Regions from separate parts of the Kitasatospora sp. NPDC056731 genome, predicted to be linked through region 3. Evidence: riboswitches for the same ligand, from Rfam matches in the RefSeq annotation. Region 3 holds a riboswitch; each other region holds the start of a gene.

Region 1 (6,913 bases), on a different contig from region 3:
CCCTGCTGATGCTCGCGCTGCCCGGCTCCGCGTACATCTACCAGGGCGAGGAACTCGGCCTCCCGGACGTCACCGACCTGCCGGACGAGGTCCGCCAGGACCCGTCGTTCTTCCGCAAGGCCGGGCAGGACGGCTACCGCGACGGCTGCCGCGTCCCGATCCCGTGGTCCGGCACCGAGGCCCCGTACGGCTTCGGCCCGGTCGCCGGCGGGCCGTCCTGGCTGCCGCAGCCGGCCGAGTGGGCCGCGCTGAGCGTCGAGGCGCAGACCGGCGACCCGGCGTCCACCCTGGAGCTGTACCGCAGCGCGCTCGCCGTCCGCCGTTCCCAGGACGACCTCGGCGCCGGGACGGCCGTGGAGTGGCTGGAGGGCCCCGAGGGGACCCTGACGTTCCGCCGCGGCTCCTTCGTCTGCACCGTCAACGCCACGGACGAGCCGGTCCGGATAGCGGCGCCCGGAAAGCTGCTGCTCTCCTCGGTGGAGCTGGTGGTCGACGGCGACGAGACGGTGCTCGCGCCGGACAGCACCGGCTGGTGGGCGGTCTGACGTGGTTGCAATAGGCTCTGGGACCGTGACTACGGCGCGACTCTCAGACATCGCGGCGCAGGCGGGGGTCAGCGAAGCCACCGTCTCCCGCGTACTCAACGGCAAGGCGAACGTCTCCGCCGCCACCCGGCAGACCGTGCTGGCGGCGCTCGACGTGCTCGGCTACGAGCGGCCGACCCGTCTGCGCCAGCGCAGCGCCGGCCTGATCGGGCTGATCACGCCGGAGCTGAGCAACCCGATCTTCCCCGCACTGGCCCAGGTGATCGAGCAGGTGCTCAGCCGGCACGGGTACACCCCGGTGCTGTGCACCCAGACGCCGGGCGGGTCCACCGAGGACGAACTGGTCGAGATGCTGGTCGACCGGGGTGTGGCGGGCATCGTCTTCGTCTCCGGGCTGCACGCCGACTCCACCGCCGACCACGACCGCTACGCCCGGCTGACCGGGCGCGGGGTGCCGTTCGTGCTGATCAACGGCTACAGCGTGCGGATCGACGCGCCGTTCATCTCGCCGGACGACCGGGCCGCGATGTGGATGGCCGTCCAGCACCTGGCCGAACTCGGGCACGAGCGGATCGGGCTGGCCGTCGGGCAGCGGCGGTACGTGCCGGTGCTGCGCAAGATCGAGGGCTTCACGGCGGCGATGCGCGAGGTGCTGGGACGGAGCCAGGAGGAGGCCGAGGAACTCGTCCACCACACGCTGTTCAGCGTGGAGGGCGGGCACGCGGCGGCCGGCGCACTGCTGGACAAGGGCTGCACGGCGATCGTCTGCGGCAGCGACATGATGGCGCTCGGGGCGATCCGGGCGGTGCGGCAGCGTGGACTGTCGGTGCCGCACGACGTCTCGGTGGTCGGCTTCGACGACTCGCCGCTGATCGCCTTCACCGAGCCGCCGTTGACCACGATCCGCCAGCCGGTCGAGGCGATGGCGACCGCGGCGGTGGACGCGCTGCTGGAGGAGGTCGGCGGAAACGCGGTCCAGCGCGGGGAGTTCATGTTCCAGCCGGAGCTGGTCATGCGCGGCTCCACGGGGGCCTGCGCGCGCTGAGGGCGGTCAACGGATGGGCCCCGGAGAGCTGTTGCTCTCCGGGGCCCGTTGCGTGCCGCCCGGGTGCCGGGTCAGCCCTCGTGGTCCGTGGGGCGGCTCTCGGTGAGCCGTTGGCCGTCGGTGGCGTCGCCGGTGCGGGTCTCGGTGCGGCGGCCGCGGGCCAGGTAGTCGCGCAGGACGAGTTCGACGGCGTCCTGCGGGTTCTTGGTGCCGGAGAGCATCATCGCGTCGATCGCGAGGTTGGCGTCGAGTGTGACGGTGACCTGGGCCATGGTGACTCCTCCTCGGGTGCGGAGCAGCAGCATGCCCGCTGGGGGCGGGCTTTGACCATGGCCTCGGGCGGTCCTGCCCGGCGGCCTTCCTGCGGCGCCGGGCGACCGCCGGGGCGGGCGGCGGCTGACAGATAACAGATGATGAAATCTGTTATCTGAAATCTGTTATCTGTCAGCCGTCAGTTGTCAGCTGTCACCCGCGGGTCGTGCTCAGACCCGGCCGGCGAAGTCCGGCGCCCAGTTGGCGACGGTCTGCAGGCGCACGCCCGAGCTCGGGTTGGCGGCCTCGACGTACTGGCCGCCGCCGATGTAGATCGCGACGTGGTAGACGCCGGAGTTCTGGCCGTTGTTGGACCAGAACAGCAGGTCGCCCGCCTGCAGGCTGTCCAGCGAGACGCGGGTGCTGGCGGCGGCCTGGTCGGCGGCGACGCGCGGGACGGAGACGCCCGCGGCGCGCAGCGCGGCCTGGGTCAGGCCGGAGCAGTCCCAACCGCCGTTGCCGGTACCGCCGTAGACGTACGCCTGGCCGACCTTCGACTGGGCGAAGGAGACCGCGGCGGCCATGCTGCCGGTGGCGGCCGGCGCCTGAGCGGGGGTCTGCGCCTGGGCGGCCGGCTTGGAAGCCGGCTTGGTGGCCGGGGCCGGGGCCGGGGCCTGCGGCTGGGCGGTCGGCTTGGCGTTCACGGCGGCGCCGTTGGAGGTCTGGCCGGACTTCTGCGAACGGTCGAACCAGGTGAAGTCCGAGCCGGACTGGTCGGTCTGAGCCGACTGCTGGGCCTGGCCGCCGTCCTTGAACGAGAGGCGCTGGCCCGGGTAGATGGTGTCCGGACCCTCGGTCAGGGTGCCGCGGTTGAGCTCGTACAGCCGCTGCCAGCCGCCCTGGAGGTTGTGCTTGTCGGCGATCGAGGACAGCCAGTCGCCGGAGGCGACGGTGTAGTCGTCGCCCTGGGGCTGGGCGCTGTTCTGGGCCTGGCTCTGGCCCTTCTGCGCCGAGGTGCCGTTGGCGGAGTCGGCGGGGGCCTGTGCCTGGTCCTGGGCCGGTGCCGCCGGCTTGGCGGGCTTCGCGGCCGGGGTGGCCGGGGCCTGGCTCTGCGCGGGCTTGGCGGCCGGGGTGGCCGGCTTCGCGGCGGGCTTGGTGGCGGTCGAGCTGGCAGCCGAGCCGGTGGTCGAGCCGGCCGAGGTGTCGACGGTGGCCGCGGCGCCGCCCTTGGTCAGGCCGGCCTGGACCGAGCACACCGGCCAAGCGCCGGGGCCCTGCGAGGCGAGGACCTTCTCGGCGACGGCGATCTGCTGCGCCTTGGTGGCCTGGTTGGCCTGGGGGGCGTACGCGGTGCCGCCGAAGGCGGCCCAGGTGCTGGAGGTGAACTGCAGTCCGCCGTAGAAACCGTTGCCGGTGTTGATGCTCCAGTTGCCGGTGCTCTCGCACTGGGCGACCTTGTCCCAGGTGGCGACGGAGGCGGCGGAGGCGGTGCCGGAGGTGAGGCAGGGGATGGTGAGGCCGACGCCCGCGACGCCGATGGCGGCGATCACGCGTCGGGTACGACTGGACAGACGGGTGCCGTTGGTGGGCAGCATGAAGACGTAGTCCTCTCCCACGCCTGCGAGGTGAGCTGTCGGATTCGGGCTGGAGTTGCCCGGCCGCGCTGTGGGCGCGGCTTCACCCCTAGCCCTGGATCGTTCCGGGGAACGGTCCGGGGCGACTTACCTGTGGGTCCCCCGCTCCTGCCGTGGTGCGTTTTCGCGCTGCCAGGACATCCGACGGCAGGACTCGGCGTCGCGGATGAACTGGGTTCGTGTGGCCACGAACGGGGAGCACGTTAAGCAGACTTAAGTTCAAACTGCAAACACCTGTGACGCGCATCACGGTTTGGCGAGAACGGTCGTTCCCCTTGCTCGCCATGATCGGAAATGGCCGATTTCCGGCAACGTCGAGAAGGGCGTGCACAACTGTCTGTGCTTCAGGGTGCGGGTGACGGCGGGTCGGGTCGCCCGGGGGCCTGCCCGCCGAGAAGGAGGTGCGTCCACGCTGCGGCCGTCGGGGGATGGATCGAGCGACGGTGAACAAATGCGGATAGAACGGACATCACACCTATTCGCCCCTTAACTCCCTTACGGGACAGGCAGGAAGGGCCCGGAACGTAGCCGTTCCGGGCCCTTCACGCGTGCGGTGACCGCTACTGGCCGGCCGACTCCTCGGTGGCGGTGCGAGCGGCGTGGGCGGCGTGACCGCCCCGGCCGGAGTGGTCGGCGTGCGCGCCCTCGGCGGCCTCCGCCGCCTCGGCCTCGGCCTGCGCCAGGGCCTCGGGGGAGGGTGTCGGCAGCGCGGCCAGGTAGGTGGCGGCGATCAGCTGGCCGACCGTCGGGTAGGCGCCCAGCGGCGCCGCGGACGGGCAGCCGGTCTCCTCGGCGGCCGTGGCGAGCAGCTCGGAGTCGGCCTCCGGCCCGATCACCAGCGGGGCCAGCGCCGGGCGCTGGGAACCGGTCTCCTTGAGGTGGTTGACGGCTGCGGCGACCGAGCCCGGCACGTCGAGCGCGGCGGGCACGACCGGGACGGCCAGCCGGGCCGCCAGCAGGACGCCGGTGATGCCGGCCGCGGCGGCGGCCTCCTCGCCGCCGACGGTGGTCAGCACGACGCCGTCCGCGGCGGTCGCGATGGCGAACAGCCGGGCCCGGTCGGCGCGTGCCAGGCCGGCCTCGGACAGGCGCACGTGCACGGCCTCGGCGAGCAGCGGGTGCGGGCCGAGCACGTCGGTGACGGGGGCTCCGTATTCCGCGGCGAGGGCGTGAAGTTCGGTCAGGAATCCGTGCGGGCCGGGTACCAGCGGCACCAGGACCGGCGCGGGCAGGCCCGCCTCGGCGGCCATGGCCAGCAGTTCGGCGACGGTGCGGTCGTCACTGTCGACCCCCTGGGCGGCTTCGCCCGGGAGGTAGCCGACGGCGGTCTGGATGCCGCTCTGCTCGCTGCGGACGATCGACAGCAGCTCCTCGACGACCGAGCGGGACTCGGGCCCGGCGGTCGCGGGCACGGCGAGCACCAGGGCCGGGGAGCCGGCCGGGATCTCGGGGCGCTCGGGGCGGCGGTGGCGCCCCCGCGCACGGGAGCCTGGAGTGCGGACGGGCAGTGGCGCGCCCGGGATGGCTGCGGTGCTCATGCCGGAGATCGTAGGACATCGGCCCGTCAGGCCTGCATTCGGCTGCCGTTCGAGTTTCACGTGGTCATGGCGGGTGTGCCGCGTTCCCGCCGTGTCCGTCCGGGCGGTTTGCCCGCAATCCGGACATATCTCACCCAGCCTTCGAGCGATCACCGCTCGTAGCCCTGACGTGTCCGACGGGGCGTCGAGTTGCCTGTGTGGCGCGTGAGATGTCTCACAGCCAGGAGGTCGCCTGACGGAGCGTCACGGCAGCGCGACTCCGGGCGCCTGAAGATCAACATTCAGCGGGGAATCGCTCACGGCCGGTTATCGAGAATCTGGCGATTCACTCGGCTATGTCCGTTTACGTACCGTCAGGAGAAGGGCCCGTGAAGAGTTCGGAACTGCCGGTGAAAGGCCTCGTGCACCTGCAATGTCCCGTGCTGATGCACGTGCACAGCAGCTATCATCGCGTCAAGTGAGGCGTTGTGCCGGGCCGGTACGGGGCCGGTCCGTTCGTTCGGCGGGTGCCGGGGGCGCCGCGCTGGACGACCACTCCGGAGCTCTTCGGGAGATTTCTATGCACGACTCGCAGGACACGCACGGCTCGTACGACACCTACAACGGGATGGCGGCCGCCGACCTCAAGGGGGTTCTCTGGCAGAAGAGCCTGCACAGCAACTCCCAGGGGAACTGCGTCGAGTTCGCGGCCCTGCCGGGGGGCGATGTGGCGATGCGCAACTCGCGCTTCCCGGAAGGGCCGGCGCTCATCTACACCCGGGCCGAGATCGCCGCCCTGCTGCTGGGGGCCAAGGACGGGGAGTTCGACCACCTGGCGGTCTGACCGGCCGCCGTCCTGCCATCGGGGGGCCGTCGTGGGTGCTGACACCGCGACGGCCTTTGTCTTGTCCGGGGCCGGTCCGAGGCCACGCGACGGGTGCTCTCGCGACGGGCGCTCTCTCGACGGGCGTTCTCGCGGCCGACCGCGCGCAGGCGCGGCGGGTGGTCCCGCGCACGGTTGGGGGCCCGGACGCGGACGGGGGTCGGGCCGCCGGGGTGCCCGGCCGTCAGTCCGGCCGGCTCGTCCGGGGGGCCGGCCCGGCAATCGTCGTGGGAATCGTCCTGAGGACTGAGCCGGAGCCCGTGGCGCACCTGCGCCAGGCCCGTCGAGCCGCCCCGCGGAGCCCGGGGTGCGGTCCTCCCGGGGCCTCCCTCGGCCGGCCGCGCGCCGCCTGGCGCTAGGCCGAGCGCCGGTGCCGTCCACCGAGTTCGGAACCGGTGGCCGGCTCCGCCTCGAACAGGGCCCAGACCACCTTGCCGCTGCCCAGCGGGTGCCAACCCCAGGAGCGGCTGAAGGACTCCACCAGGTGCAGTCCGCGGCCGGACTCGGCGACGAAGTCCGCCTCCCGGGCGACCGGGCCGATGCAGCTCGGGTCGCTCACCGCGCAGACCACCTGGGGAGAGCGGTGGACCAGGCTTATTCGGATCGGCAGCCGGCCTTCAGGGGTCGGCTGTATGGGAAAGTCGTACTCGCCCTGGGCGCCACCCGCATGGTCGGGCCGTGCGCCGATCGCATGCCGCAGTGCGTTGGTCACCAGCTCCGAGGCCACCAGCGCGACGTCGTCGAACAGCTCCATCAGGCCCCAGCGCTGAAGAGAGGTTCTGGCGAAGTCGCGCGCGGTTCTGACGGCTTCGAAGCGAGGAGCGAGCGTACAGGTGACCACATGGGGGTCAACCGCCAAAGCCGTACCGGTGCTCATGAAGAGCTCCTCCCATAAGGGGGCGGACACGGCTGGACCCGCCGGGGTCATGCCGGTCACCTCCGACTCGCTCGGCCGCTCGGCCGCCCCCTCGACCAGCGCGCGCGCACACGATCCCCCGGTGGCGCGGGGGAACGCTGCCGGGTCGGTGCACGGAGTC
Region 2 (6,913 bases), on a different contig from region 3:
CGAGCAGAGCACCAGGACGAGGACGGTCGCCCGGCTCGTGAAGCGAGGCCGGGCCGCCAAGCCCGGGATCCTCCAGCCTGCCATCTCCCGTTCCCCTCCTGGTCGCGACGGTGCCCCGCCGTCCACCCTACGGGGTGAACGGCGGGGCACCGGTCAGGCGTGCTCACCGGTCGGCGGAGCGACCGTGCTCGCCGCTCCGAGGAGCGGCTGAGCCTGCTGCTCCGCGGAACGGCTGTGCTTGCTACTCCGCGGAACGGCTGTGCTTGCTATTCCGCAGAGCGGCTGTGCTTGCTATTCCGCAGAGCGGAAGCGCGGGAAGGCGCCGCGGCCGGCGTACTCGGCGGCGTCGTCGAGGATCTCCTCGATGCGCAGCAGCTGGTTGTACTTGGCGACGCGCTCGGAGCGGGCCGGGGCGCCGGTCTTGATCTGGCCGCAGTTGGTGGCGACGGCCAGGTCGGCGATGGTGACGTCCTCGGTCTCGCCGGAGCGGTGCGACATCATGCAGCGGTAGCCGTTGCGCTGGGCCAGCTCGACGGCGTCCAGGGTCTCGGTCAGCGAGCCGATCTGGTTCACCTTCACCAGCAGCGCGTTGGCGGTGCCGGTCTCGATGCCCCTGGCCAGGCGGGCCGGGTTGGTGACGAACAGGTCGTCGCCGACCAGCTGGACCTTGTCGCCCAGCTTGACGGTCATGGCCTTCCAGCCGTCCCAGTCCGACTCGTCCAGCGGGTCCTCGATGGAGACCAGCGGGTAGGAGTCGACCAGCTCGGCGTAGTACTCGATGAGCTCGGCGGCGGAGATGGCCTTGCCCTCGAACTGGTAGGCGCCGTCCTCGTAGAACTCGGACGCGGCGACGTCCAGGGCGAGCGCGATGTCGCGGCCGGGCACGTAGCCGGCCTTCTGGATGGCCTCGGTGATGAGGTCCAGGGCCTCGCGGTTGCTGTCCAGGTTCGGCGCGAAGCCGCCCTCGTCGCCGAGGCCGGTGGACAGGCCGCGCTCCTTCAGCACGCCCTTGAGGGTGTGGTAGACCTCGACGCCCCAGCGGACGGCCTCGGAGAAGGACTCCGCGCCGATCGGGGCGATCATGAACTCCTGGATGTCGACGTTGGAGTCCGCGTGCGAACCGCCGTTGAGGATGTTCATCATCGGAACGGGCAGCACGTGCGCGTTCGGGCCGCCCAGGTAGCGGAACAGCGGCAGGTCGCTGGCCTCGGAGGCGGCGTGCGCCACGGCCAGCGAGACGCCCAGGATCGCGTTGGCGCCGAGCGAGGACTTGTCCGGGGTGGCGTCCAGGTCGAGCATGGCCTGGTCGATCAGGCGCTGCTCGGTGGCGTCGTAGCCGACCAGCTCCGGGCCGATCTGCTCGATGACGGCCAGGACGGCCTTCTCCACGCCCTTGCCGAAGTAGCGGTTCTTGTCACCGTCGCGCAGCTCCAGCGCCTCGAAGGCGCCGGTGGAGGCACCCGACGGGACAGCGGCACGACCGGTGCTGCCGTCGTCGAGGCCGACCTCGACCTCGACCGTGGGGTTGCCACGCGAGTCGAGAATCTCACGGGCTACGACGACATCGATGGACGGCACGAGGCATCTCCTTGCGGAAGCAGGGTCCGGCTGACGTTGGGTGCTGCCGGCGGGACGATTGCGGAGTCGTTACGACCAGAGCCTAACCGCCCCGGCCCCCGGGGCCGCGCTGGCCTCGGTCCCGTCTCAGCGTGTGGCCCGGCTACCCACCAGTAGTTCACCTGCTTGCCCGATCGAAGCGGGCGAATACGGGGGAATGCGGGCGAAGGGGGACGGCGCCCGCCCCCCTTCGCCCGCAGGGCCCGGGCCGCTCAGGGCCCGGGCCGCTCAGGGCCCGGGCCGCTCAGCCGAGGTGCAGCACCTGGCCGGGCATGATCAGGTTGGGGTTGCCGCCGACGGTGCCGCGGTTGCCGTCGTACACCGACTGCCAGCCGCCGGATACGCCCTGGGCGGCGGCGATCGTCGACAGCGTGTCGCCGGCCCGGACGGCGTAGTCGTGACCGCCCTGCGCGGCGGCGGGCTGCGCGGCCGGGGCGGACTGTGCGGGCTGCGCGGCGCGGGGCGCGTACTGCGGCTGGGCGGCGGGCTGGCCCGCGTACTGCTGGTAGACGCTCTGGTGGCTGGTCCAGTACCAGGCGCCGTTGTTCTGGTACCAGTACACCTTCGCATCGGCGTCCCAGCCGGCCTTGCCGGAGAAGCCCTGGGTCTGCGGCTGCGTCTGCTGCGGGGCCTGCTGGACGGGCTGCTGGGCGGCCGGCTTCGGGGCGGCCTGCTGGACCGGCTGCTGGGCGGGCTTCGGGGTCTGCGCCTGCTGGGTCGGCTTGGCGGCGGACTGCTTGGCGGGCTTGGCGTCCGTGGAGGTGTCCACGGAGGCCGGGGCGCCGCCCTTGCTCAGACCGGCCTTCTGGGAGCAGACGGGCCAGGCGCCCGGACCCTGCGAGGCCAGCACCTTCTCGGCGACCGAGATCTGCTGCGCCTTGCTGGCCTGGTTGGCCTGCGGGGCGTAGGAGGTACCGCCGTACGCCTTCCAGGTGCTGGACGTGAACTGCAGGCCGCCGGAGAAGCCGTTGCCGGTGTTGATGCTCCAGTTGCCGCCGCTCTCGCACTGGGCGACGGCGTCCCAGGTGGAGGCCGGGGCGGCGGAGGCGCCGGTGGCGGTGAGGAGCGGCATCGCGAGTCCGACGCCGGCCACACCGGCGACGGCGATGGCCTTCTCGGTCTGGGTGCGACGACGGTGGCGGCCAGTTCCAACGAACAGCATGACGAGGTCCCTCTCCGCACGCCTGCGAGGTGAGCTGTCGGGTTCGGACCGGGAGGTGGCCCGGCCGCCGAAAGCGGAAACGATTCCGCTCGGGCGGCTTCACCCCAAGCCGTTGGGGAACGGCAACAAACCTGGTTCCCCCGCCCCTGCCCAGGGTCTGGTCGGTTTCCCGTGACGCGGCGGGCAGGATTCGGCGTTCCGCGCACGAGGTCCGCAGCTGCGAACTCCAGGGAGAGTAGACAGATCATCAGACCAATAACAAGCTCATATCACCGATATCACACACAAATTACGGCGCGTGGTCAATCGCCTACCACCGGCGGCGGTATGTCCGGATTAATGCGGGTTCAGACCTGGCTCCACGACCCGCCGGAGACGTGCCGTCAGCGTGTCGGAGCGTCGGTCGGCGTGACCGGCGCGTGCGGAGAACGGGCCTCCGGAGTGAATTCGACCGGGAGTTCCCGCAGGCCACGCATGATCAGGCCGCCCCGCCAGCGCAGGTTCTCCGGGTTTTCCGCGAGCCGCAGGTCCGGCAGCCGGGAAAGCAGCGTGGTCAGTGCGCTCCGCCCCTCCAGGCGAGCCAGCGGGGCGCCGATGCAGTAGTGGATCCCGTGGCCGAAACCCAGGTGCGGATTATCCGTGCGGGCCAGGTCCAGGGTGTTCTCGTCCGCGAACCTGGCCGGATCGCGATCCGCCGCGGCCAGCACCACCAGCACCGGATCGCCCACCGGGATGTCCACCCCGCCGATCGACAGCGGCCGCGTCGCGAAGCGCCACGTCGCCATCTCCACCGGCCCGTCGTAGCGCAGGAGTTCCTCGATCCCGGTGTCCAGCAGCGCCGTCTCGCCGCGCACCACCGACTCCTGCAGCAGCCTGCGCTGCTCCGGGTTGCGCAGCAGCGCGTACGTGCCGTTGCCGATCAGGTTGACGGTCGTCTCGAACCCCGCGAACAGGAGGATGAACGCCATCGCGGCGGCCTCGTTCTCGTTCAGGTGCTCGCCGTGGTCGCTCGCCCGGATCAGGCCCGAGATCAGGTCCTCGCCCGGATCCGCCCGCTTGCGGTGGATCAGCTCCAGCAGGTACGCCCGCATCCGCTTCACCGCCCGCCCCACGCCGCCGCGTTGGCTGCCGCCGTGGCCCGGCTTCGTGTGTCGCAGCATCATCCCGGCCCAGTCCCGGAAGTCGTCCTGGTCCTCGGCCGGCACGCCCAGCAGGTCGCAGATCGCGTAGATGGGGAGCGGGAACGCGAACTCGTGGATCAGGTCCGCCGAACCGCGCTGCGCGAAGCCGTCGATCAGCCGGTCCGTGAGCTGCTGCACCCGCGGCTCGAACTCCGCCACCCGGCGCGGCGTGAACGCCTTCGACACCAGCCGGCGCAGCCGGGTGTGGTCCGGCGGGTCGATGTTCAGCAGATGTGTCATCAAGTCCGCCTGGCGCTCCCCCGGAATTCCCACCCGCCCGGTGCGGTGCGCCTGCTCGCTGTGGTGCGCCGGGTTCTTCGACAGCCTGCCGTCCGCCAGCGCCTGCCGCGCGTCCGCGTAGCGGGTCACCAGCCAGGCCTCCACCCCGCTCGGCAGCGTCGTGCGGTGCACCGGGGCGTGCTCGCGCAACCAGGCGTAGGCAGGGTACGGATCGGTGGCGAACTCCCAGGTGAAGAGCTGCGGGGCGGCGGGGTCGGGCTGCGCTGGCATGCGTCGACCGTATCCGGTGGGTCGGGGCCGCACCGTCTCCGGCGGCCGCGACCGGCGGGGCCGGATCGTCAACACCCGGCGGACGGCCCGCCAACGCTCCGTGGACGCCTTGTGGACGGTCCGTGGACAGCTCTTGGACAGCTCTTGGCCGGGCGGCGGGCGTGACCCTGGTCACCTGAGGGGTAATCCCTGTTGCGGAGGGTCAGGACCTGCCTACGATCCTCCGCAGAAATCGTGGGCGCCGGTGCGGTGTCGCCCACAGGGAGGAGCAGACCATGCGGGTCAGCGGGTCAGTCGTCGTCATCGCGGTACTCGACGGCGGATCGGGAGCCGAGCTCGCCCGCCGGTTCGCCGCCGCCGGAGCCGCCGGAGTGCTGATCGCCGACCAGCGGGCCGGCGTCGCCGAGGACCTCGCCACCGAACTCGACCGGCCGGGCTGCCCCGTCGTCGGCGTCGGCGGCGACATCCGCCGCCCCAGCGACATCGCCGCCCTCGTCGACACCGCCGAGAAGCACCTCGGCCCCATCGACCTGTTCTGCGTCGCCGGCCCCGACGGCGAGCGGATCGTCTCCCTCGCCGAACTGCCCGCCCGCCTCGACCTCGAACGCCTCGCCGAACTCCTCGCCCTTGTCGGCGAGGCCATCGGCGAAGTCGTCCCCCGGCAGCGGCGGCCGATCGAGAACACCGCCACGGCCGCCTGAGGCCCCGCCCGGGCCCGCTACTCGCCGACCGGCTTGAGGCCCTCGGCCGCGCGCACCGCGTCCCGGTAACCGCGCGCGGCCGAGCGCAGCGCCGCGTCCACGTCCACCCCGGCGTCGTGCGCCCGCTGGGCCACCGCCAGCAGCAGCCGGCCCGCCGACTGCGCCGTCAGCTCCGCCGGCAGCGCGTACGGCTCGTCCGGCACGCCCGCGAAGCCCGCCCGGCGCACCCGCGACACCAGCTTCGCCGCGTACGCCAGCGACGGCAGCCCGGCCGGCACGCCGTCCAGCACCGACTCCCGGTCCGCCTTCTCGGCCGCCTTCAGCTGCTCCCAGTTCGCCTCCACCTCGGCGGCGCCCTCCGCCTCGACGTCCCCGAACACGTGCGGGTGCCGGTACATCAGCTTCTCGACGATGTCACCGGCCACGTCGTCGATCGAGAACGCCTCCTCCGGGTGCTCCTCGGCGATCCGGGAGTGGAAGAACACCTGGAGCAGCACGTCGCCCAACTCCTCGCGCAGCGTCTCCCGGTCCCCCTCCTCGATCGCCTCGACCAGCTCGTACACCTCCTCGACCAGGTACTTCACCAGGCTCTCGTGCGTCTGCTCGGCGTCCCACGGGCAACCGCCCGGCGAGCGCAGCCGGTCCATCACCGACACCAGGTCCAGCAGCCGCGCCCCCGGCAGGTCGTACGACCCCGGCAGCACCTCGATCTCCGGCACCTCACCCGCGTGCTCCACCGCCAGCCGCGCCAGCGCGTCCGTCAGCCCCGGATCCCCGTCCGGGCTGCCCAGCCACACCGTCGGCCCGGCCCCGCCCGGCTGCCCGGTCAGCAGCCGCGCCAGCGCCGGCGCCGACCCCGCCGCCACGACCTCGACCTCCACCCCGGCCTGCTGCACCGCCGCCACCTGCGGATGCCCCGCGTCCGCCGCCAGCACCCGCCCCGCCGACCGCAGTGCCTCCCACGCCGGCCACGCCAGCAATCCGGGGGCCACCCGGTGGGTGGTCGTCAGCAGGATCAGCTTCGCGTCCGGAACATTCGTCGTCACACCCCGAACCTACCCGCCGCCCGTCCGGGGCGGACGGGGCGGGGACGGGCAGGCGGCGGGCCCGACGGGACCCGCCCCGCCCGCCAGGCCTGGCGGGCGCTACTTCTTCGACCCCGCCAGGTCGTCGAACATCGCCGACAGGAACTCGCTGCACCAGCCCAGCAGCTCCCGCCCGACCAGCGGCTTGCCGCCGATCCGCCCGGTGCTCGGCCGCGGCACCAGCAGCTGCTGGGCGGCCGCCTTGACCTGGCTGCGCGGGTAGAGCCGGTTCAGCCGCAGCTGCTGGGACTCCCGCAGCTCCACCGGTCCGAACCGGACGTTGGCCCCCTGGAGGGTGATGTCCGCGATGCCGCACCGCCGGGCGTACAGCCGCAGCGCCGCGACCAGCAGCAGGTTCTCCACCGGCTCCGGCAGCTTGCCGTAGCGGTCGACGAGCTCGTCCCGGACCTGCTGGATGTCCGCCTCCGAGTTGACCGCCGCGATCGAGCGGTACGCCTGCAGCCGCAGCCGCTCGCCGGGCGCGTAGTCGTGCGGCACGTGCGCGTCGACCGGCAGCTCGATCTTCACCTCCAGCGGCTCCTCCTCCGGCTCGCCGCCGTTCGCCAGCGACTCGCGGAACTCGGCCACCGCCTCGCCGACCATCCGCATGTAGAGGTCGAAGCCGACGCCCGCGATGTGCCCGGACTGCTCGCCGCC
Region 3 (6,913 bases):
CCGAGGTGCTGAGCGAGACGATCGAGTCGGTGCGCTGCCGCTGGTGCAACGCCGTGGACCAGGTCGAGCTGGTGGCCCGTCCGGGCGCCGAGAGCGCGGAGGCCTCCGCCGAGCAGGGTTGACGCCCGACGGCGCGGGGGGCGGGTGCGCGGCGCGCCTGCCCGCCGCGCTGGGACAATACAGACAGGACGCACGGAGCGTGACGACAGGGCGGCGGCCGCGGGCCGTGACCCCGTAGGACCAGGATCGGAGCCGAGGACGTGGTGGACGCAGCGAGGGAGCCCGCCGAAGCGCAGGGGCTTCAGCCTGCTGCCGCCGCGCAGGCGCAGGCCGCCGACGCGGCCCCGTCCGGGCCCGCGGCCGTCGGCGAGGCGGCGGGTTCCGATGAGTCGGTGGGCTCCGGCGAGGCGGTGGGTTCCGGCGAGTCGGTGGCGGAGCGTGCTGCCGAGAAGCTGGACCGGCCGCTGCCCGAGGGCGTGCGCCGGCGCGTGGTCGGCCTGGCCTCGGACGCGCTCGGCGGGCTGCCGCCCGGCGAGCTCCCGCAGAGCCTGCGCCAGTACGTCAAGTTCACCCCGGCCCGGCGGGCCAAGTACGCGGCCACGGCGCTGGCCGCGGCGCTGGAGTCGGAGCCGGCGTTCCGGGTGCGGATAGCGGAGCGGCTGAGGCTGGGCCAGCCGGACCTGGTGAAGGCGTTGGAGTCGGGCAGCGTCCCGGGCGCCGCCGATCCGATGGACGTCGCGGCCGCCGCCTACCTGGTGCGGTCGGCCGGCTGGAGCCGGCTGGTGGCCGAGGCCGGGGAGGAGGCCGAGCGGGCCGGCGCCGAGGGCGCGGCCGCCGAGGCCACCCGGCTGGTGGAGAAGCTGCAGGCGGAGCTCGCCGAGCTGCGGTCCGCCGCCCGGGCGGACCTGGAGCGGCAGCGTGCGGAGTCCGAGGACGTCCGCCGGGAGGCCGAGTCGCTGCGCAAGAAGGTGCGCTCGCTGGAGAGCGACACCCGCCGGGCGCAGGCCGAGACCAGGCGGCTGACCGCCGAGCTGGAGGCCGCGAGGGCGCAGGCGGCCGTCGAGCGCGGCGCCGCGGAGTCCGAGGCGCGGCGGCTGCGGCACCGGGTCGGCGAGCTGGAGACGGCGGCCGAGCAGGGCCGCCGGTCGGCCCGGGAGGGCCGCAGCGTCGAGGACATGCGGCTGCGGCTGCTGCTGGACACGGTGCTGCAGTCGGCGCAGGGGCTCCAGCGGGAGCTGGCGCTGCCGGTCTCCCAGATCCGGCCGGGGGACCTGGTGGAGGCGGTGGTGCCGGGGGCGGCCTCGCCGCACGACGTGGCCCGGCGCGGTCTGGCCGACGACGATCCGGCGCTGCTGGACCAGCTGCTGGCGATTCCGCAGGTGCACCTGGTGGTGGACGGCTACAACGTGACCAAGACGGGCTATCCGACGCTGCCGCTGGAGCAGCAGCGGATCCGGCTGCTGGGCGGGCTGGCGATGCTGGCCCAGCGCACGCAGGCGGAGGTCACCTGTGTGTTCGACGGGCAGGACCTGGACGTTCCGGTGATCATGGCGCCACCGCGGGGGGTGCGGGTGCGGTTCAGCCGGACCGGCGAGACCGCGGACGAGCTGATCCGCCGTCTGGTGCGGGCCGAGCCGCAGGGGCGTCCGGTGGTGGTGGTGTCCACCGACCGGGAGGTCGCGGAGGGCGTGCGGAAGGCGGGCGCGCGCCCCGTGGCCTCCGTTCTGCTGCTGAACCGGCTGGCGCGGCCCTGACGGCTGCCGCGACGGAATGACGCCTGGTCAGCGCCCGGTTTGCGGCGGTGTGCACATCCGGTGAAGCCTGCGGGGGAAGTGGAGTTCACGCCTTCGGGGGAGTGGCAAAACCCGTGGATCTTCCCTAGGGTGTGGCGTCAAACCTATTTTCCGGATTCTCACCTGATCGGGTGAGGCCGATGGAAGAAGGAGCAATTCCCTTGGCCTCCCACCGCCGTCCCAAGCAGCCGAGCCGCGCCCGGGTCTCCGTGCTCACCGCTGCCGCGGCGACCGCGGTCGCCCTCTCCGCGCAGGTCGCCGCGCACGCCGCGCCCCAGCCCAGCAAGAGCGACGTCAAGGCGCAGATCGACCAGCTCCAGCAGGACCAGGAGCAGGCGGCGGAGAAGTACAACGGCGCCAAGGAGCGGGCCGACCAGCTCCGCAAGCAGTCCGACCAGCTGCAGGACAAGGTGGCCCGCAGCCAGGACGAGATGACCCAGCTCCAGACCGGCCTGGCCGGCGTGGCGGGCGAGCAGTACCGCACCGGCGGCATCGACCCGTCCGTCCAGCTGATGCTCTCCTCGGACCCGTCCGGCTACCTGGAGAAGGCGTCCAGCGCCCAGCAGGCCAGCGCCAGCGAGTCCGAGGCGCTCAAGGGGCTGCTGGACCAGCAGCGCCGGCTGGACCAGGAGAAGTCCGAGGCCGCCGCCGTCCTGGCCTCGCTCGACTCCACCACCAAGGACCTGAACCAGGCCAAGACGGACGTCAACCAGAAGCTCAAGGCCGCGCAGGACCTGCTGAACTCGCTCAGCGCCTCCGACCGCGCCGCGCTGCGGGCCCAGCAGCAGCAGGACGACCGCGCCTCGCGCGGCAGCGACCGCGCCGACCTCGGCAGCCTCCCGCAGGCCGGCGGCTACGCGGGCGTGGCCGTCGCCAAGGCGATGAGCAAGCAGGGCTCGCCGTACGTGTGGGGCGCCACCGGCTCGACCACCTTCGACTGCTCGGGCCTGATGGTCTGGGCGTACGGCCAGGCCGGCGTCTCGCTGCCGCGTACCTCGCAGGAGCAGGGCAACGTCGGCACCAAGGTCACGCTGGACCAGGCCCAGCCGGGCGACCTGGTCATCTACGGCCCCGACCGGCACCACGTCGGGATGTACATCGGCAACGGCATGGTGGTGCACGCGCCGCACACCGGTGACGTGGTGAAGGTGATGAAGGTCGACGCGATGCCGATCAACACGATCCGCCGGGTCTGACGTCCCGACACGCCCGAAGGGCCCGTCCGGGCCTGTGATCCACGCCACCCTCCGACCGGGGGTGGCGTTCGGGTTTTGTCCGCCGCGCGAGTCCCCGGTGAAGAGTGATCAGCTTTGCGTGCGGCGGTGATCACTATGTGTCATATTCACAAAAGAACTTTGGTCTTCTTCCGTCTTTTTTCTGACAAGGATTTGAACGGATCACGGTTCAGTTACTAGGGTCGTGCCCCGAACCACCGCACTTCCGATCGCCCAGCCAGGGTGACGGCGGTGGTTTCCGTCGAGTTCGTGACGCAGCGGGGCGGGCCCAGTGCCTGCCCGACGGGGAGCCCAGCAGTCGGGGGTGCTGTCGAACGGAGCCGGGGAACCACGTTCCTCCGGGGTGAATCGGCGCCAGGTCGGCCGGTGGAACGGCCGTGAGGCGTCGTAGGGCACGCTTCCGGCCCGAACCCGTCAGCTCACCCGGTAGACGGCGTAGGAAGAAGGAGTCCGCCTTCGTGGCGTCCCATCGTCGTCCCAAGCCCGCCAGTCGCACCCGGGTCTCGATCATGACCGGCTTCGCCGCCGCGGCCGTCGCGCTGTCCGCGCAGTCCGGCGCCCACGCCGACCCGCAGCCGACCAAGGACCAGGTCAAGGAGCAGGTCGACCAGCTCAACGAGCAGGCCGAGGTCGCGACCGAGAAGCTCAACGCCGCCCAGGAGAAGCAGCAGCAGCTGCAGAAGCAGGTCACCGACCTCCAGGACCAGGTGGCGCGGCAGCAGGGGCAGGTGACCGACCTTCAGGGCGGCCTGGCCGAGATCGCCGGCGAGCAGTACCGCAACGGCGGCATATCGCAGACCGTCCAGCTGATGTTCTCCGCCAGCCCGGACACCTTCCTGAGCCAGGCCGACACGCTGAACCAGGCCGGCGGCACCCAGAAGGGCCAGCTCAAGCAGCTCCAGGACGAGCAGCGCAAGCTCGACCAGGTGCGCTCCGAGGCCCAGGGCAAGCTCGCCGAGATGGAGACCACCACCCAGCAGCTGAAGAGCGCCAAGGACGAGGTCCAGGGCAAGCTCAAGGCCGCGCAGGACCTCTTCAACACCCTGTCCGAGCAGGAGCGCCAGGCGATCCGCGCGGCCGAGGAGAAGGCCGCCGCCGAGGCCAAGGCGAAGGCCGACGCCGCCGCGAAGGCCGCCCAGCAGCAGGCGGCGGCCCAGCAGGCCGCCGACCGCTCCTCCCGCGACAACAGCCGCACCGACCTGAGCGCGTCGCAGGCCCCCGCCGCGCCGGTCACCAAGCCGAGCGCCGGCAGCTCGCGCGGCGCCGCGGCGCTGTCCATCGCCGCCTCCAAGATCGGCAGCCCGTACGTCTACGGCGCCTCCGGCCCCGGCTCCTTCGACTGCTCGGGCCTGATGGTCTGGGCGTTCAACCAGGTCGACGTGGCGCTGCCGCGTACCTCGCAGGAGCAGGCCCACGCCGGTACCCGGATCGGCACCGACCTCTCCCAGGCCCAGCCCGGCGACCTGCTGATCTTCTACGGGGACGCCCACCACGTCGGCATCTACGCCGGCAACGGCCAGGTGCTGCACGCGCCCAAGCCCGGCGCGTCGGTCCGCTACGAGGCGGTCGGCAACATGCCGCTGACCTCCATCGTGCGGGTCTGATCCCCGCGCAGGCCCTCCCAGGCCCGGCCTTCCACCACGGAAGGCCGGGCCTGCGGCTTTTCCGGCGCCTCGGACTGATGTCCGATTGCGGGTCAAATATTCGGGTTGGCAGGGGTTTGGACTCGGTTGCCCGGACTCGCTAACGTCTGCCACCGGACTCCGCTTCCAGGGCCGCCCGCGTTGGTGCGGCGGCGGGGCCCCACCGCCGGATCGGAGCCGCTGCCGCCATGCCCGTGCACCGTCGTCCCCAACTGCTCGCCCGTGCGCTGGTGCTGACCGCGGCCGCCACCACCGCCCTGGGCGTGACGGCGGGCGGCAGCGCCCAGGCCGCCCCCGCCGCGCCGGACACGCCCACCCGCAAGGACGTCAAGGCGCAGGTGGAACAGCTCTACGGTGAGGCCGAGCAGGCGTCCGAGAAGTACAACGCCGCCCTGGAGACGCAGCAGCGCCTCCAGGGCGAGACGACCGTCCTCCAGGGCGAGATCGCCGTCGCCCAGGACCAGCTCAACCAGTTGCGCGGCGACCTCGCCACCGTGGCCGGCGCCGAGTACCGCGGCGGCGGCATGGCCCAGACCGTCCAGCTGATGCTCTCCACCGACCCGGAGGGCTACCTGTCCCGGGCCCGCACCCTCGACCAGGCCGCCGAGCGGCAGCAGGAGACCCTGCACGAACTGGCCACCCGCCAGCGCCGGCTCGACCAGCGCCGCACCGAGACCGCCGGCAAGCTCGCCGAACTCGACCAGGCCCGCCGCTCGCTCGCCGACAGCAAGCAGCAGATCCAGCAGCGGCTCACCAAGGCCCAGCGGCTGCTGAACAGCCTGGGCGTCGCCGAGCGGGCCCGGATGGCCGCCCAGGACGCCCAGGAGGCCGAGCAGCGCGCCACCCGGGGCACCGACCGGCTGGACCTCGGCACGGCCCCGCCCGCCTCCGAGCGCGGGGCGGCCGCGCTGGCCGCCGCGGTGCGGATGATCGGCTCGCCCTACCTCTACGGATCCACCGGGCCCCGCGCCTTCGACTGCTCCGGTCTGATGTACTACAGCTGGCGGCAGGCCGGAGTGACCCTGCCGCGCACCTCGCAGGCCCAGGCGTACGCCGGGCAGCGGGTCAGCCTCTCCGAAGCGCGGCCGGGAGACCTGGTGATCTTCTACCGGGACATGCACCACGTCGGGATGTACGCCGGCGGCGGGGTGATCGTGCACGCCCCCTACCCGGGCGCCAGGGTCCGCTACGAGAGCGTCAACGCGATGCCGGTCGCGGGGGTGGTCCGGCTCTGAGCCCGGCACCGTCCGACCCCGACGCCCCCCACCCGATAGACAGGGCCCGCCGGACGCTGTCCCGGCGTGGTGCGCTGCTGCTCGCGGTCGGCGGGCTGGCCCAGCTGTCGCTGCCGCCGGCCGCCCCGGCGGCCCCCTCGGCGGCCGGGCGGGCGGCGGACCGGTGGGCGGCGGACCGGCGGGCCGAGGTGGCCGCACTGCTGGACGCGCGGGCCCGGGCGCTGCCCTCCTGGTCCGGACCGGCGGCGATCGAGGCCGGCTACCGCAACCTGGTGCTCGGCGTGGATGCCGGGCCGGAGCGGCTCACGGCCGCCGCCGACCTGGCGGTCCGGATCACCGGGTACGACGACTACCCGGTGGTGTACCCGCGCCGGATCGACCTGGTCCGGGCCGGCGGCTGGCGGGTCGACCGGGAGGAGAGCGCGAGCGGGCCCCCGGCGCTCTGGGACCTCGGCTCCGCCCGGTCCGCGGCGGGCGCGCACTGCCTGGTGCTGGGCCTGGCCGACGGGCCCGACCCGGCCGGCCTGGTCGCGGTGGCCGACCGGGCCGTGCCCGCCGTGAGCGAGGTCTGGGGCACCGGCTGGGCGGGCCGCCTGCTGCTCGAAGTGCCCGCCACCGCCGAGCAGTTCGCCCGGCTGCTGGAGGTCGACCCGGCGGGCTGGACGGGCATGGCGGCGGTCACCTCGGCCGCCGCCGGCGCGCCCTGGCACACCCCCGCCGACCGGGTGCTGGTCAACCCCGGGACGTTCGGGCGGCTCAGCGACTTCGGCCGGCAGGTGGTCGTCACCCACGAGGCCACCCACGTCGCGACCAGGGCCGACACCCGGGCCTGGACACCGCTCTGGCTCTCCGAGGGCGTCGCCGACTGGACCGCCTACCGGGGCTCCGGCCGGCGCCCGCAGCAGATCGCCCCCGAGCTGGCCCGGGACGTCGCCGCCGGCCGGCTGCCCGCCGCGCTGCCCGCCGACCGGGACTTCACCGCGGGCGCCGACGGCATCGCGCAGGCG
Region 4 (6,913 bases), on a different contig from region 3:
ACCCGATCCGGTACCACCCGCCGGTGGTGAGCGACTCGGCGAGCGCCGCCTGCACGTCCGGCAGGTCCTCCGGGTGGACGATCCGGTCCAGCTCCGGGGCGGAGCCGTCGGCGGTGGCGGGCTGGCCGGTGACCCGGAACGCCGCGGCGTCCCAGTAGCTCTCGCCGGTGACCAGATCGCGTTCGAAGGCGCCGTGCCCGGCCGCCCGGACGGCGAGCGACAGCATCGGGTGGGCCAGCCCGGCGGGGAGGCTCCCGGCCCCGTCCGGCGGCGCCCCGGCCGGATCCTGGGGTATCCGGGCGTCCGCGTGGTCGAGCAGGTGGGACAGCCGGTGGGCGCAGGCCTCGCCGATGGTCTCCAGGACGTCCAGGTCGCGGCGGGGGACGGTGCCCCGGTGGGCCAGCGCGAGGGCGAGGACGCCGACCGGCCGCTCGTCGACGACCATCGGCAGGGTGATCACGGCGACCATGCCGGTGCCCATGCCGGCGTTCTTGTTCGGGTAGTCGACGCTGGTGTGCTCGGGACTGAGCAGGTAGGGGCGGCGTAACCGCAGGGCCATCGCGGCGGGGAGGTCACCGGCCGGATCGACGATGCTGTAGCGCTCGTGGGTCCAGTCCGGCAGCCCGTGCGAGGCGGTCAGCCGGAGCATTCCGGCGGAATCCAGCAGGTAGAGCGCGGAACCCTCGCCGGTGATCCAGCCCGGCCCTTCGGCGAGGACGGTGCCGAGCAGTTCGGCGGCGCTGGTGCAGCCGAGCAGTAAGCGCACGCAGCGCATGGGGCTGCGGGCGGTGGGACTGCTGCGCGGCGTCCGGCTCTCGTCCTCGGAGGGGGGAACCCACGGAGAGGTCAGGTCCATCGGATACCCGGCCTTTCCGTTCTCGGGGGGTGGGTGCCCTCTGGGTGCCCGAACGGGCACTTAATTCTTAATACCTTATTTCTCAAGCAGGTGCTGAAGCGGGTGAATGGTGGCCCAGACGGCGCACCAGCACCAGCGTCCGGTCGTCCGCCGCGTCCCGCGCCACCGTCCGGACCAGCCGCTCCGCCGCACCCCGGGTGAGCTGCTGCTGCGTCCGCCACGGCCGCACCACCGGCTCGGCCGCCGCCAGCAGCCGACCCACCCCCTCGTCCAGATCCCGACCAGGCACCTCCACCAGGCCGTCACTGAACAGCAGCAGCGAATCGCCCCGCCGCAGCCGCCCCGACACCGCCGGGTACAGCGCGCCCGACACCAGCCCCAGCGCCGGACCGCCGTGCCCCGACCGCGCCCAGCCGCCGCCGTCCGCCCGGCGGAACTGCGCGGGCGCCGGATGGCCGGCGTTGAACAGCAGGTAGTCGCCCGTCGCCGGGCGCAGCGCGAGGTGCACCGCCGTCGCGAAGTCGTCCTCCCAGCCCATCCGCACCAGATGGTCGTTGGCCGCCGGCAGGAACGCCTCCGGCGGCACCCGCCCCAGCAGCATCGCGAACGCGCCCGACAGGTGCGTCGAGCGGGCCGCCGCCCGGCTGCCCTTGCCCGACACGTCCACCAGCAGCAGCTCCAGCAGATCCTCCTCGGGGCGGTGCGCGCACAGCAGGAAGTCACCCGAGAACGAGGTGTCGCCGGCCGGCGCCAGCGCACTGTCGAAGTGCCAGTCGAGCAGCCGCTCCGGAAGCCGGGCCAGCGTCCGGGTGTGCTCGGCCAGCTCCAGCAGCATCGAATCGCCCTGCGTCCCGCGCAGACCCAGCCGGTGCCGGAACCGGTTCGCGGCCAGCACCGTCACCGCGGTCGCGGCCAGTACCAGCGTCACCCCGATCCGCACCCCGAGCGGATCCCGCACCACAGCCCCCAGCACCCCGCCGGCCAGCGCCGCGCACACCAGCACCAGCAGCTGCCCGCGCCGCAACAGCAGCCCGCCGACCACCAGCGGCAGCACCAGCGCCGACGGCGGCCAGCTGTACGGCAGCACGATCGGCAGGACGCTCAGCACCGCCGTCACCCCGAGCAGCACCCCCAGCGCGTACCGCGCGGCCCGGGCGTTCCCGTCCAGCAGCCGCAGGTACCACCGCCGCGCCCTCGCTATCGGTGCGGGCACGTGGACCTCCGCCAAGGGGTCGGCGGTCCCCTGTCATGACCACCAGTCAGCCCGGCCACACTAACCCGTCCACCCCCACCACCCCCAGGCCCGCTGCCTGCCCGCCGCACCGGAAGTCGGCGGGCCCGACTTCTCGTGCATGCCTCACCCGGTGTGGTGGTGGTTCCGCCGTTGCGGGAGGCCGGGCGGGTCGTGCCGCGGTCGGTGCGGTAGCCGGCGTCTCAGGGGGTGGGCCAGCTGCGGAGGCCGGTGGTGAGGAGGGTGATGAGGCGGCTCTGGGTGGTGGCCAGGTCTTCGGCGAGCTGGAAGCCGCCGCCGATGGAGAGGGAGGCGAAGCCGTGGGCGACGGAGCGGACGGTGCGGGCGGCGTGGATCGCCTCCGCGCCGTCGAGGCCGTACTCCCGCAGGACGGCGATGATCACCCCGACGAGCCGGCCGGCCGCGCGGGTGAGGTCGTCGTCCGGCTGCGGGGCCTGGGGGAGGGCGTTGTAGCGGTGCGGGTGCTCGGTGGCGTACGCGTGGTAGGCGCGCAGGACGGTGGCGACGGCGTCGTCCCCGCTGCGGCCGACGGCGGCCTCGGCGAGCCGGTCGGCGAGTTCCTCGGTGACCCGGACGGCGATGAGCCGCCGCAGTTCGGCGAGGCCGCCGCTGACGTGCTTGTACAGCGACGGGGTGGCGACCCCGGCCCGGGCGGCGACGGCGGCCAGGGTGAGGGCGTCGGCGCCCTGCTCGTCGATGAGGGCGAGGGCGTGGTCGACGACCTGCTCGGGGGTGAGTCCTACTCGGGGCATGGTGTGGGCTCTCCGTCGGTGGAAGGCGTACGTGGCGGGGCGGGGCGGGGCGGCGCGTGGGGGCGGGGCTGACGTGGGCGGACGGGGTGGGCGGGGCTCAGGCGAGTTCGGCGAGGAAGGGCAGCAGGGCGCCGGCGGTGGCCTGCGGGTTGTCGGCCATCGGGTAGTGCCCGGATCCGTCGATCATGACCTTCCGCGCGTCGAGCGCGGCGGCCTGCCGGTCGGCGACGGCCTCCGGCTTGGGGAAGTCGGGGTCCTTGCTGCCCATGATGACGAGCGAGGGGCAGCGGACGGCCGCGGTCCAGCCGACGGGCGCGGAGTCCCCGCCGACGTGTCCGCGGGTGGCGGTCTTGCGGCCGGGGGTGCGCATGGCGGCGACGAGTCCGGCCACGTACGTGTCGAAGTCGGCGGGCTTGGCGCCCGGGTAGGCCAGCTTGCGGTGGTAGAGGCCCCAGAAGGCGGGCGAGTGGACGGTCAGGGCGCCCATGACGCGGAGGGCGCCGCGCATGAGGGCGCCGGGCGGGGTGTTCTCGACGAAGGCGTCGATCAGGGCGATGCCGGCGACCCGCTCCGGGGCGTCGCCGGCGGCCTTGACGACCGTCGCGCCGGTGTAGGAGTTGCCGACCAGGACGGCGCGCTCGATGTCGAGGTGGTCGAGCAGGGCGAGGACGTCGGTGGCGATGGCGGCGGGGGAGTAGTCGTCCCAGATGATCGAGGATTCGCCGAAGCCGCGCAGGTCCATGGTGATGACCCGGCGGCCGGCGGCGGCCAGCAGCGGGTGGAGGTGCCGGTAGGCGGCGCGGGTGTCGAGCATTCCGGGGAGCAGCACGACGGGGGTGCCGTCGCCCTGCCGGGTGTCGTCGTAGGCGAGGCGGCCGCCGGTGACGTCGAGGTACTGGGTGGTGGGGGCGCTGGTGGCGTTCATGGTGGGCCTCCGGGGGCTGCCGGTGCGGGGCTTCGACGGTGCTGCCGATAGCCATAAAGCTAAGGCTAATAGCCTTAGCCGTCAAGCCTTCGCGCCCTGTGGGGCGGGGGAGGTCGGCGGGGAGCGCCTGAATGAAGGGCCGTCCGTTGACGTCCGATCACGTGAGGTGGCGTCAATGGTGCTCAAGCGTGCCCAAGGGGCTCAAGGGGGACAAAACGCCCTTCGCATCCCAGAGTGCCCCGTCCGTCTCCGGTCGTCCCGGGCGAACGGCTTGGAATCAGGGCCTCCTAGGATTAACGTTTGATAACGCAGCGCGGTCCTCAACGCCGTACCCAGACGGCACCGTGCGCCGTCGCCTAATCCCGCCGACCGGCCTCCGGGCAGGTCAGGGAGCCGGGGAACCACGTTCCTTGGGGTGAATCGGCAGGGCTCCGGCCCAGCCGTAGGAGACCTTCCTGCTCCGAACCCGTCAGCTAACCCGGTAGGCGCGAAGGAAGGAAAGGAGCGCGCCTCCGTGGCGTCGACGCACACCCCGGCACACCCGGCCGGCCTCGCAGCAGGTACCCGGCTCCTCGACCACCCCGGCCCGGACGGCCCCGAGTACGCGGGCCCCGACGCCGAGACCAACCGGCACCGGATGCCGCGTCAGGTCCGTGGGACCTCCCCGCTGCTCGGCGTCACCGCCGTCGCCGCCACCCTGGGCGCCACCGGCTTCGCCTCCGCCACCCCGGCCGCCGCCCCCGCCATCGAGACCCCGGACGAGACCCCGGTCGCCCTCTCCGCCGACCCCGGCCTCGCGCTCGCCGCCCGCATCCAGCTGCAGGCCGACAGCCAGCGCACCGCCGCCGAGGAGGACGCCCGCGTCCAGGCCGCGAAGGAGGCGGAGGCCAAGGCCGCCGCCAAGGAGGCCGAGGCCAAGCGAGCCGCCGAGGAGGCCGAGCGGGCCAAGGCCGCCGCCCTCACCCTGCCGGTGCGCGACTACCACCTCACCGCCCACTACGGCCAGAGCGCCCGCTACTGGGCCCACCTGCACACCGGCCTGGACTTCGCCGCCGACACCGGCACCCCCGTCTACGCGGTCGGCCAGGGCACCATCACCTCGGCCGGCTGGTCCGGCTCGTACGGCTACCGGATCGTCGAGACCCTGCCCGACGGCACCGAGATCTGGTACTGCCACCTCTCCTCGATCATCAAGGGCTCCGGCAAGGTCGGCTCCGGCCAGCAGATCGGCAAGGTCGGCGCCACCGGCAACGTCACCGGGGCGCACCTGCACGTGGAGGTCCGCCCCGGTGGCGGCGCCCCCGTCGACCCGGAGACCTGGTTCCAGCAGCGCGGCCTCAACCCCTGACGCACCCGCGAAGCCCCGGCCGCCGGAACCGAAAGGCACCGGCGGCCGGGGCTTCGCCGCGTCACTCCTGCGTCGGGTCCGCCGCCGGGTCTTCCTGGTCCGCCGGGTCGGCCGGCCCCGCCGGGTGCGCGTCGGACTCTTCCTGCGCCGGCCCCGCCAGCTCCTCCAGGCGGGCGTCGAACTCCTCCTGCGCCAGCCCCGCCAGGTACGCGTCGATCTCCTCCTGCCCCGGCTCCGGCGCGAGGTCCGGGAACTCCTCCACCAGCAGTCGCGGCAGCCCGGGCACCGTCCACTCCCCGTACAGGTCGAGCGCGGCCTCCACCGCCGCCTCCTCGAACGCCCCGAAGTCCCCGGCCAGTTCGTCCGGCATCGGCCGCCCCAGCGCGGTCAGCTCGGTCAGGTTGCGGTAGCTGCGCCGCATCAGGCCCTGCTCCAGCAGCCGGCGCGCGCCGTCGGTGGCCATGCCGACCGAGATCACCCGGGTCGGGCTCCAGCCCTGCTCGTCCACCTCGTCCAGCCAGCCGGTCTGCGCCAGTGCGGCGAACCTGGCCAGCCGCTCCTCCTGCGCCAGCTCCCGGAAGCCGGCCAGCCACTCCCGCACCGCCTCCGGATCCGCGACGTCCGCCCCGTACGCGTGCAGCAGCAGCGCGTACAGCCGGGGCCAGGTCACCAGGTCGGCGCGGCGCAGCAGCCCGGCCGCGACCTCGCCCTGCCACTCGGCCTCGGCGTGCAGCCGCTCCTGGCGCTTGGCGTTGAGCCGCTTGGCGGCCCGCTGGTGGTCGGTCAGCAGCCGGACGGCGTTGCCGTATGCCAGCGGGTCCGCCTCCGGTTCGGGTTGGACGTACAGGTAGAGCCGCTCGTACAGCAGGTGCTCCACCGCGTTCGAGGTCAGTTCGGGCCAGCCGTCGTGCATCCTGCCCTCGCCCAGCTCCAGCAGGGCCAGTACCGCGCGCAGCGGCGCTTCGGCCACCGGGGTGCGGTCCTCTTCCGCCGCCCAGGCGAGCAGGTCGGCGGCCCTGGTGCGCGGGGCGAGCCGCAGGTCTTCGTCGTTCATAGCTCGAACGGTAACCGCTGGCCGGGAGTAGGGTCGGCTGCCATGGTCCCCGTACGACTCACCGGCCCCCGGCTGGCCATCCGCGAGTATCACCACACCCCCGGCGACGTGGACGCGCTGCACGGGCTGTTCAGCGATCCGGAGGTCACCCGCTACCTCCCCTTCGAGCCGCGCGACCGCGAAACCTGCGCCGACCAGATCGAGCTCTACCTGGAGGAGGCGATGGCGCCGGAGCGGGACACCTACCGGCTGGCCGTCACCCGGCGCGACGACGCCGAGGACCCGGTGGACGCCGTGCCGATCGCCCACGCCTCCCTCACCCTCGGCAAACACCGCTCCGCCCACCTCGGCTACGTGCTGGGCCGCGACGTCTGGGGCCGCGGCTACGCGGGCGAGATCGCTGGCCTGCTCTGCGAGCTCTCCTTCGAGGCCCTCGGCCTGCACCGGCTGGCGGCCCGGGTCGACGTGGACAACGCCGCCTCCGCCAAGGTGCTGCTCCGGCTCGGGTTCCAGTTGGAGGGGCGGGTCCGGCACGACCAGTACAAGGGCGGCGCCTGGTCCGACTCGTACCTGTACTCGCTGCTCGCCGACGAGTGGACCGGCGCGGCCGGCTGACCTTGCGGCGCGGACGTCCGGCGTGGACATCCGGCGTGGACGTCCGGAGTGGACATCCGGCGCGGACCCGGGGCAGGCCTGCCGGGTCAGGCCCGGGGGGTTAACCCCACC

What was found. A riboswitch is a leader RNA that binds a small molecule or an ion and turns the genes downstream of it on or off. The one in region 3 is predicted to bind cyclic di-AMP.
Region 1: another riboswitch for cyclic di-AMP. It lies ahead of AB0R04_RS32770 (transglycosylase family protein); the one in region 3 lies ahead of AB0R04_RS35245 (NlpC/P60 family protein).
Region 2: another riboswitch for cyclic di-AMP. It lies ahead of AB0R04_RS15900 (transglycosylase family protein); the one in region 3 lies ahead of AB0R04_RS35245 (NlpC/P60 family protein).
Region 4: another riboswitch for cyclic di-AMP. It lies ahead of AB0R04_RS30490 (M23 family metallopeptidase); the one in region 3 lies ahead of AB0R04_RS35245 (NlpC/P60 family protein).

What each region holds. Positions count from the first base shown of each region.
Region 1 covers NZ_JBFBNR010000048.1:37,049-43,961, forward strand. Annotated here, with positions in the region: gene AB0R04_RS32755 (glycoside hydrolase family 13 protein) at 1-545, shown strand, start outside; gene AB0R04_RS32760 (LacI family DNA-binding transcriptional regulator) at 571-1,590, shown strand; gene AB0R04_RS32765 (hypothetical protein) at 1,662-1,862, opposite strand; gene AB0R04_RS32770 (transglycosylase family protein) at 2,073-3,458, opposite strand; cyclic di-AMP (ydaO/yuaA leader) riboswitch at 3,445-3,605, opposite strand; gene AB0R04_RS32775 (hypothetical protein) at 4,037-5,014, opposite strand; gene AB0R04_RS32780 (DUF397 domain-containing protein) at 5,574-5,837, shown strand; gene AB0R04_RS32785 (ATP-binding protein) at 6,232-6,753, opposite strand.
Region 2 covers NZ_JBFBNR010000013.1:6,575-13,487, forward strand. Annotated here, with positions in the region: gene AB0R04_RS15890 (septum formation initiator family protein) at 1-60, opposite strand, end outside; gene eno (phosphopyruvate hydratase) at 292-1,578, opposite strand; gene AB0R04_RS15900 (transglycosylase family protein) at 1,862-2,779, opposite strand; cyclic di-AMP (ydaO/yuaA leader) riboswitch at 2,785-2,952, opposite strand; gene AB0R04_RS15905 (cytochrome P450) at 3,163-4,470, opposite strand; gene AB0R04_RS15910 (SDR family NAD(P)-dependent oxidoreductase) at 4,746-5,171, shown strand; gene AB0R04_RS15915 (MazG family protein) at 5,189-6,217, opposite strand; gene mfd (transcription-repair coupling factor) at 6,317-6,913, opposite strand, start outside.
Region 3 covers NZ_JBFBNR010000060.1:14,125-21,037, reverse strand. Annotated here, with positions in the region: gene AB0R04_RS35260 (hypothetical protein) at 1-122, shown strand, start outside; gene AB0R04_RS35255 (NYN domain-containing protein) at 393-1,754, shown strand; gene AB0R04_RS35250 (NlpC/P60 family protein) at 1,955-2,989, shown strand; cyclic di-AMP (ydaO/yuaA leader) riboswitch at 3,327-3,476, shown strand; gene AB0R04_RS35245 (NlpC/P60 family protein) at 3,487-4,632, shown strand; gene AB0R04_RS35240 (NlpC/P60 family protein) at 4,860-5,906, shown strand; gene AB0R04_RS35235 (hypothetical protein) at 6,095-6,913, shown strand, end outside.
Region 4 covers NZ_JBFBNR010000040.1:20,832-27,744, reverse strand. Annotated here, with positions in the region: gene AB0R04_RS30510 (SpoIIE family protein phosphatase) at 1-856, opposite strand, end outside; gene AB0R04_RS30505 (PP2C family protein-serine/threonine phosphatase) at 939-2,069, opposite strand; gene AB0R04_RS30500 (TetR-like C-terminal domain-containing protein) at 2,291-2,860, opposite strand; gene AB0R04_RS30495 (alpha/beta hydrolase) at 2,958-3,785, opposite strand; cyclic di-AMP (ydaO/yuaA leader) riboswitch at 4,129-4,287, shown strand; gene AB0R04_RS30490 (M23 family metallopeptidase) at 4,300-5,133, shown strand; gene AB0R04_RS30485 (hypothetical protein) at 5,195-6,187, opposite strand; gene AB0R04_RS30480 (GNAT family protein) at 6,230-6,802, shown strand.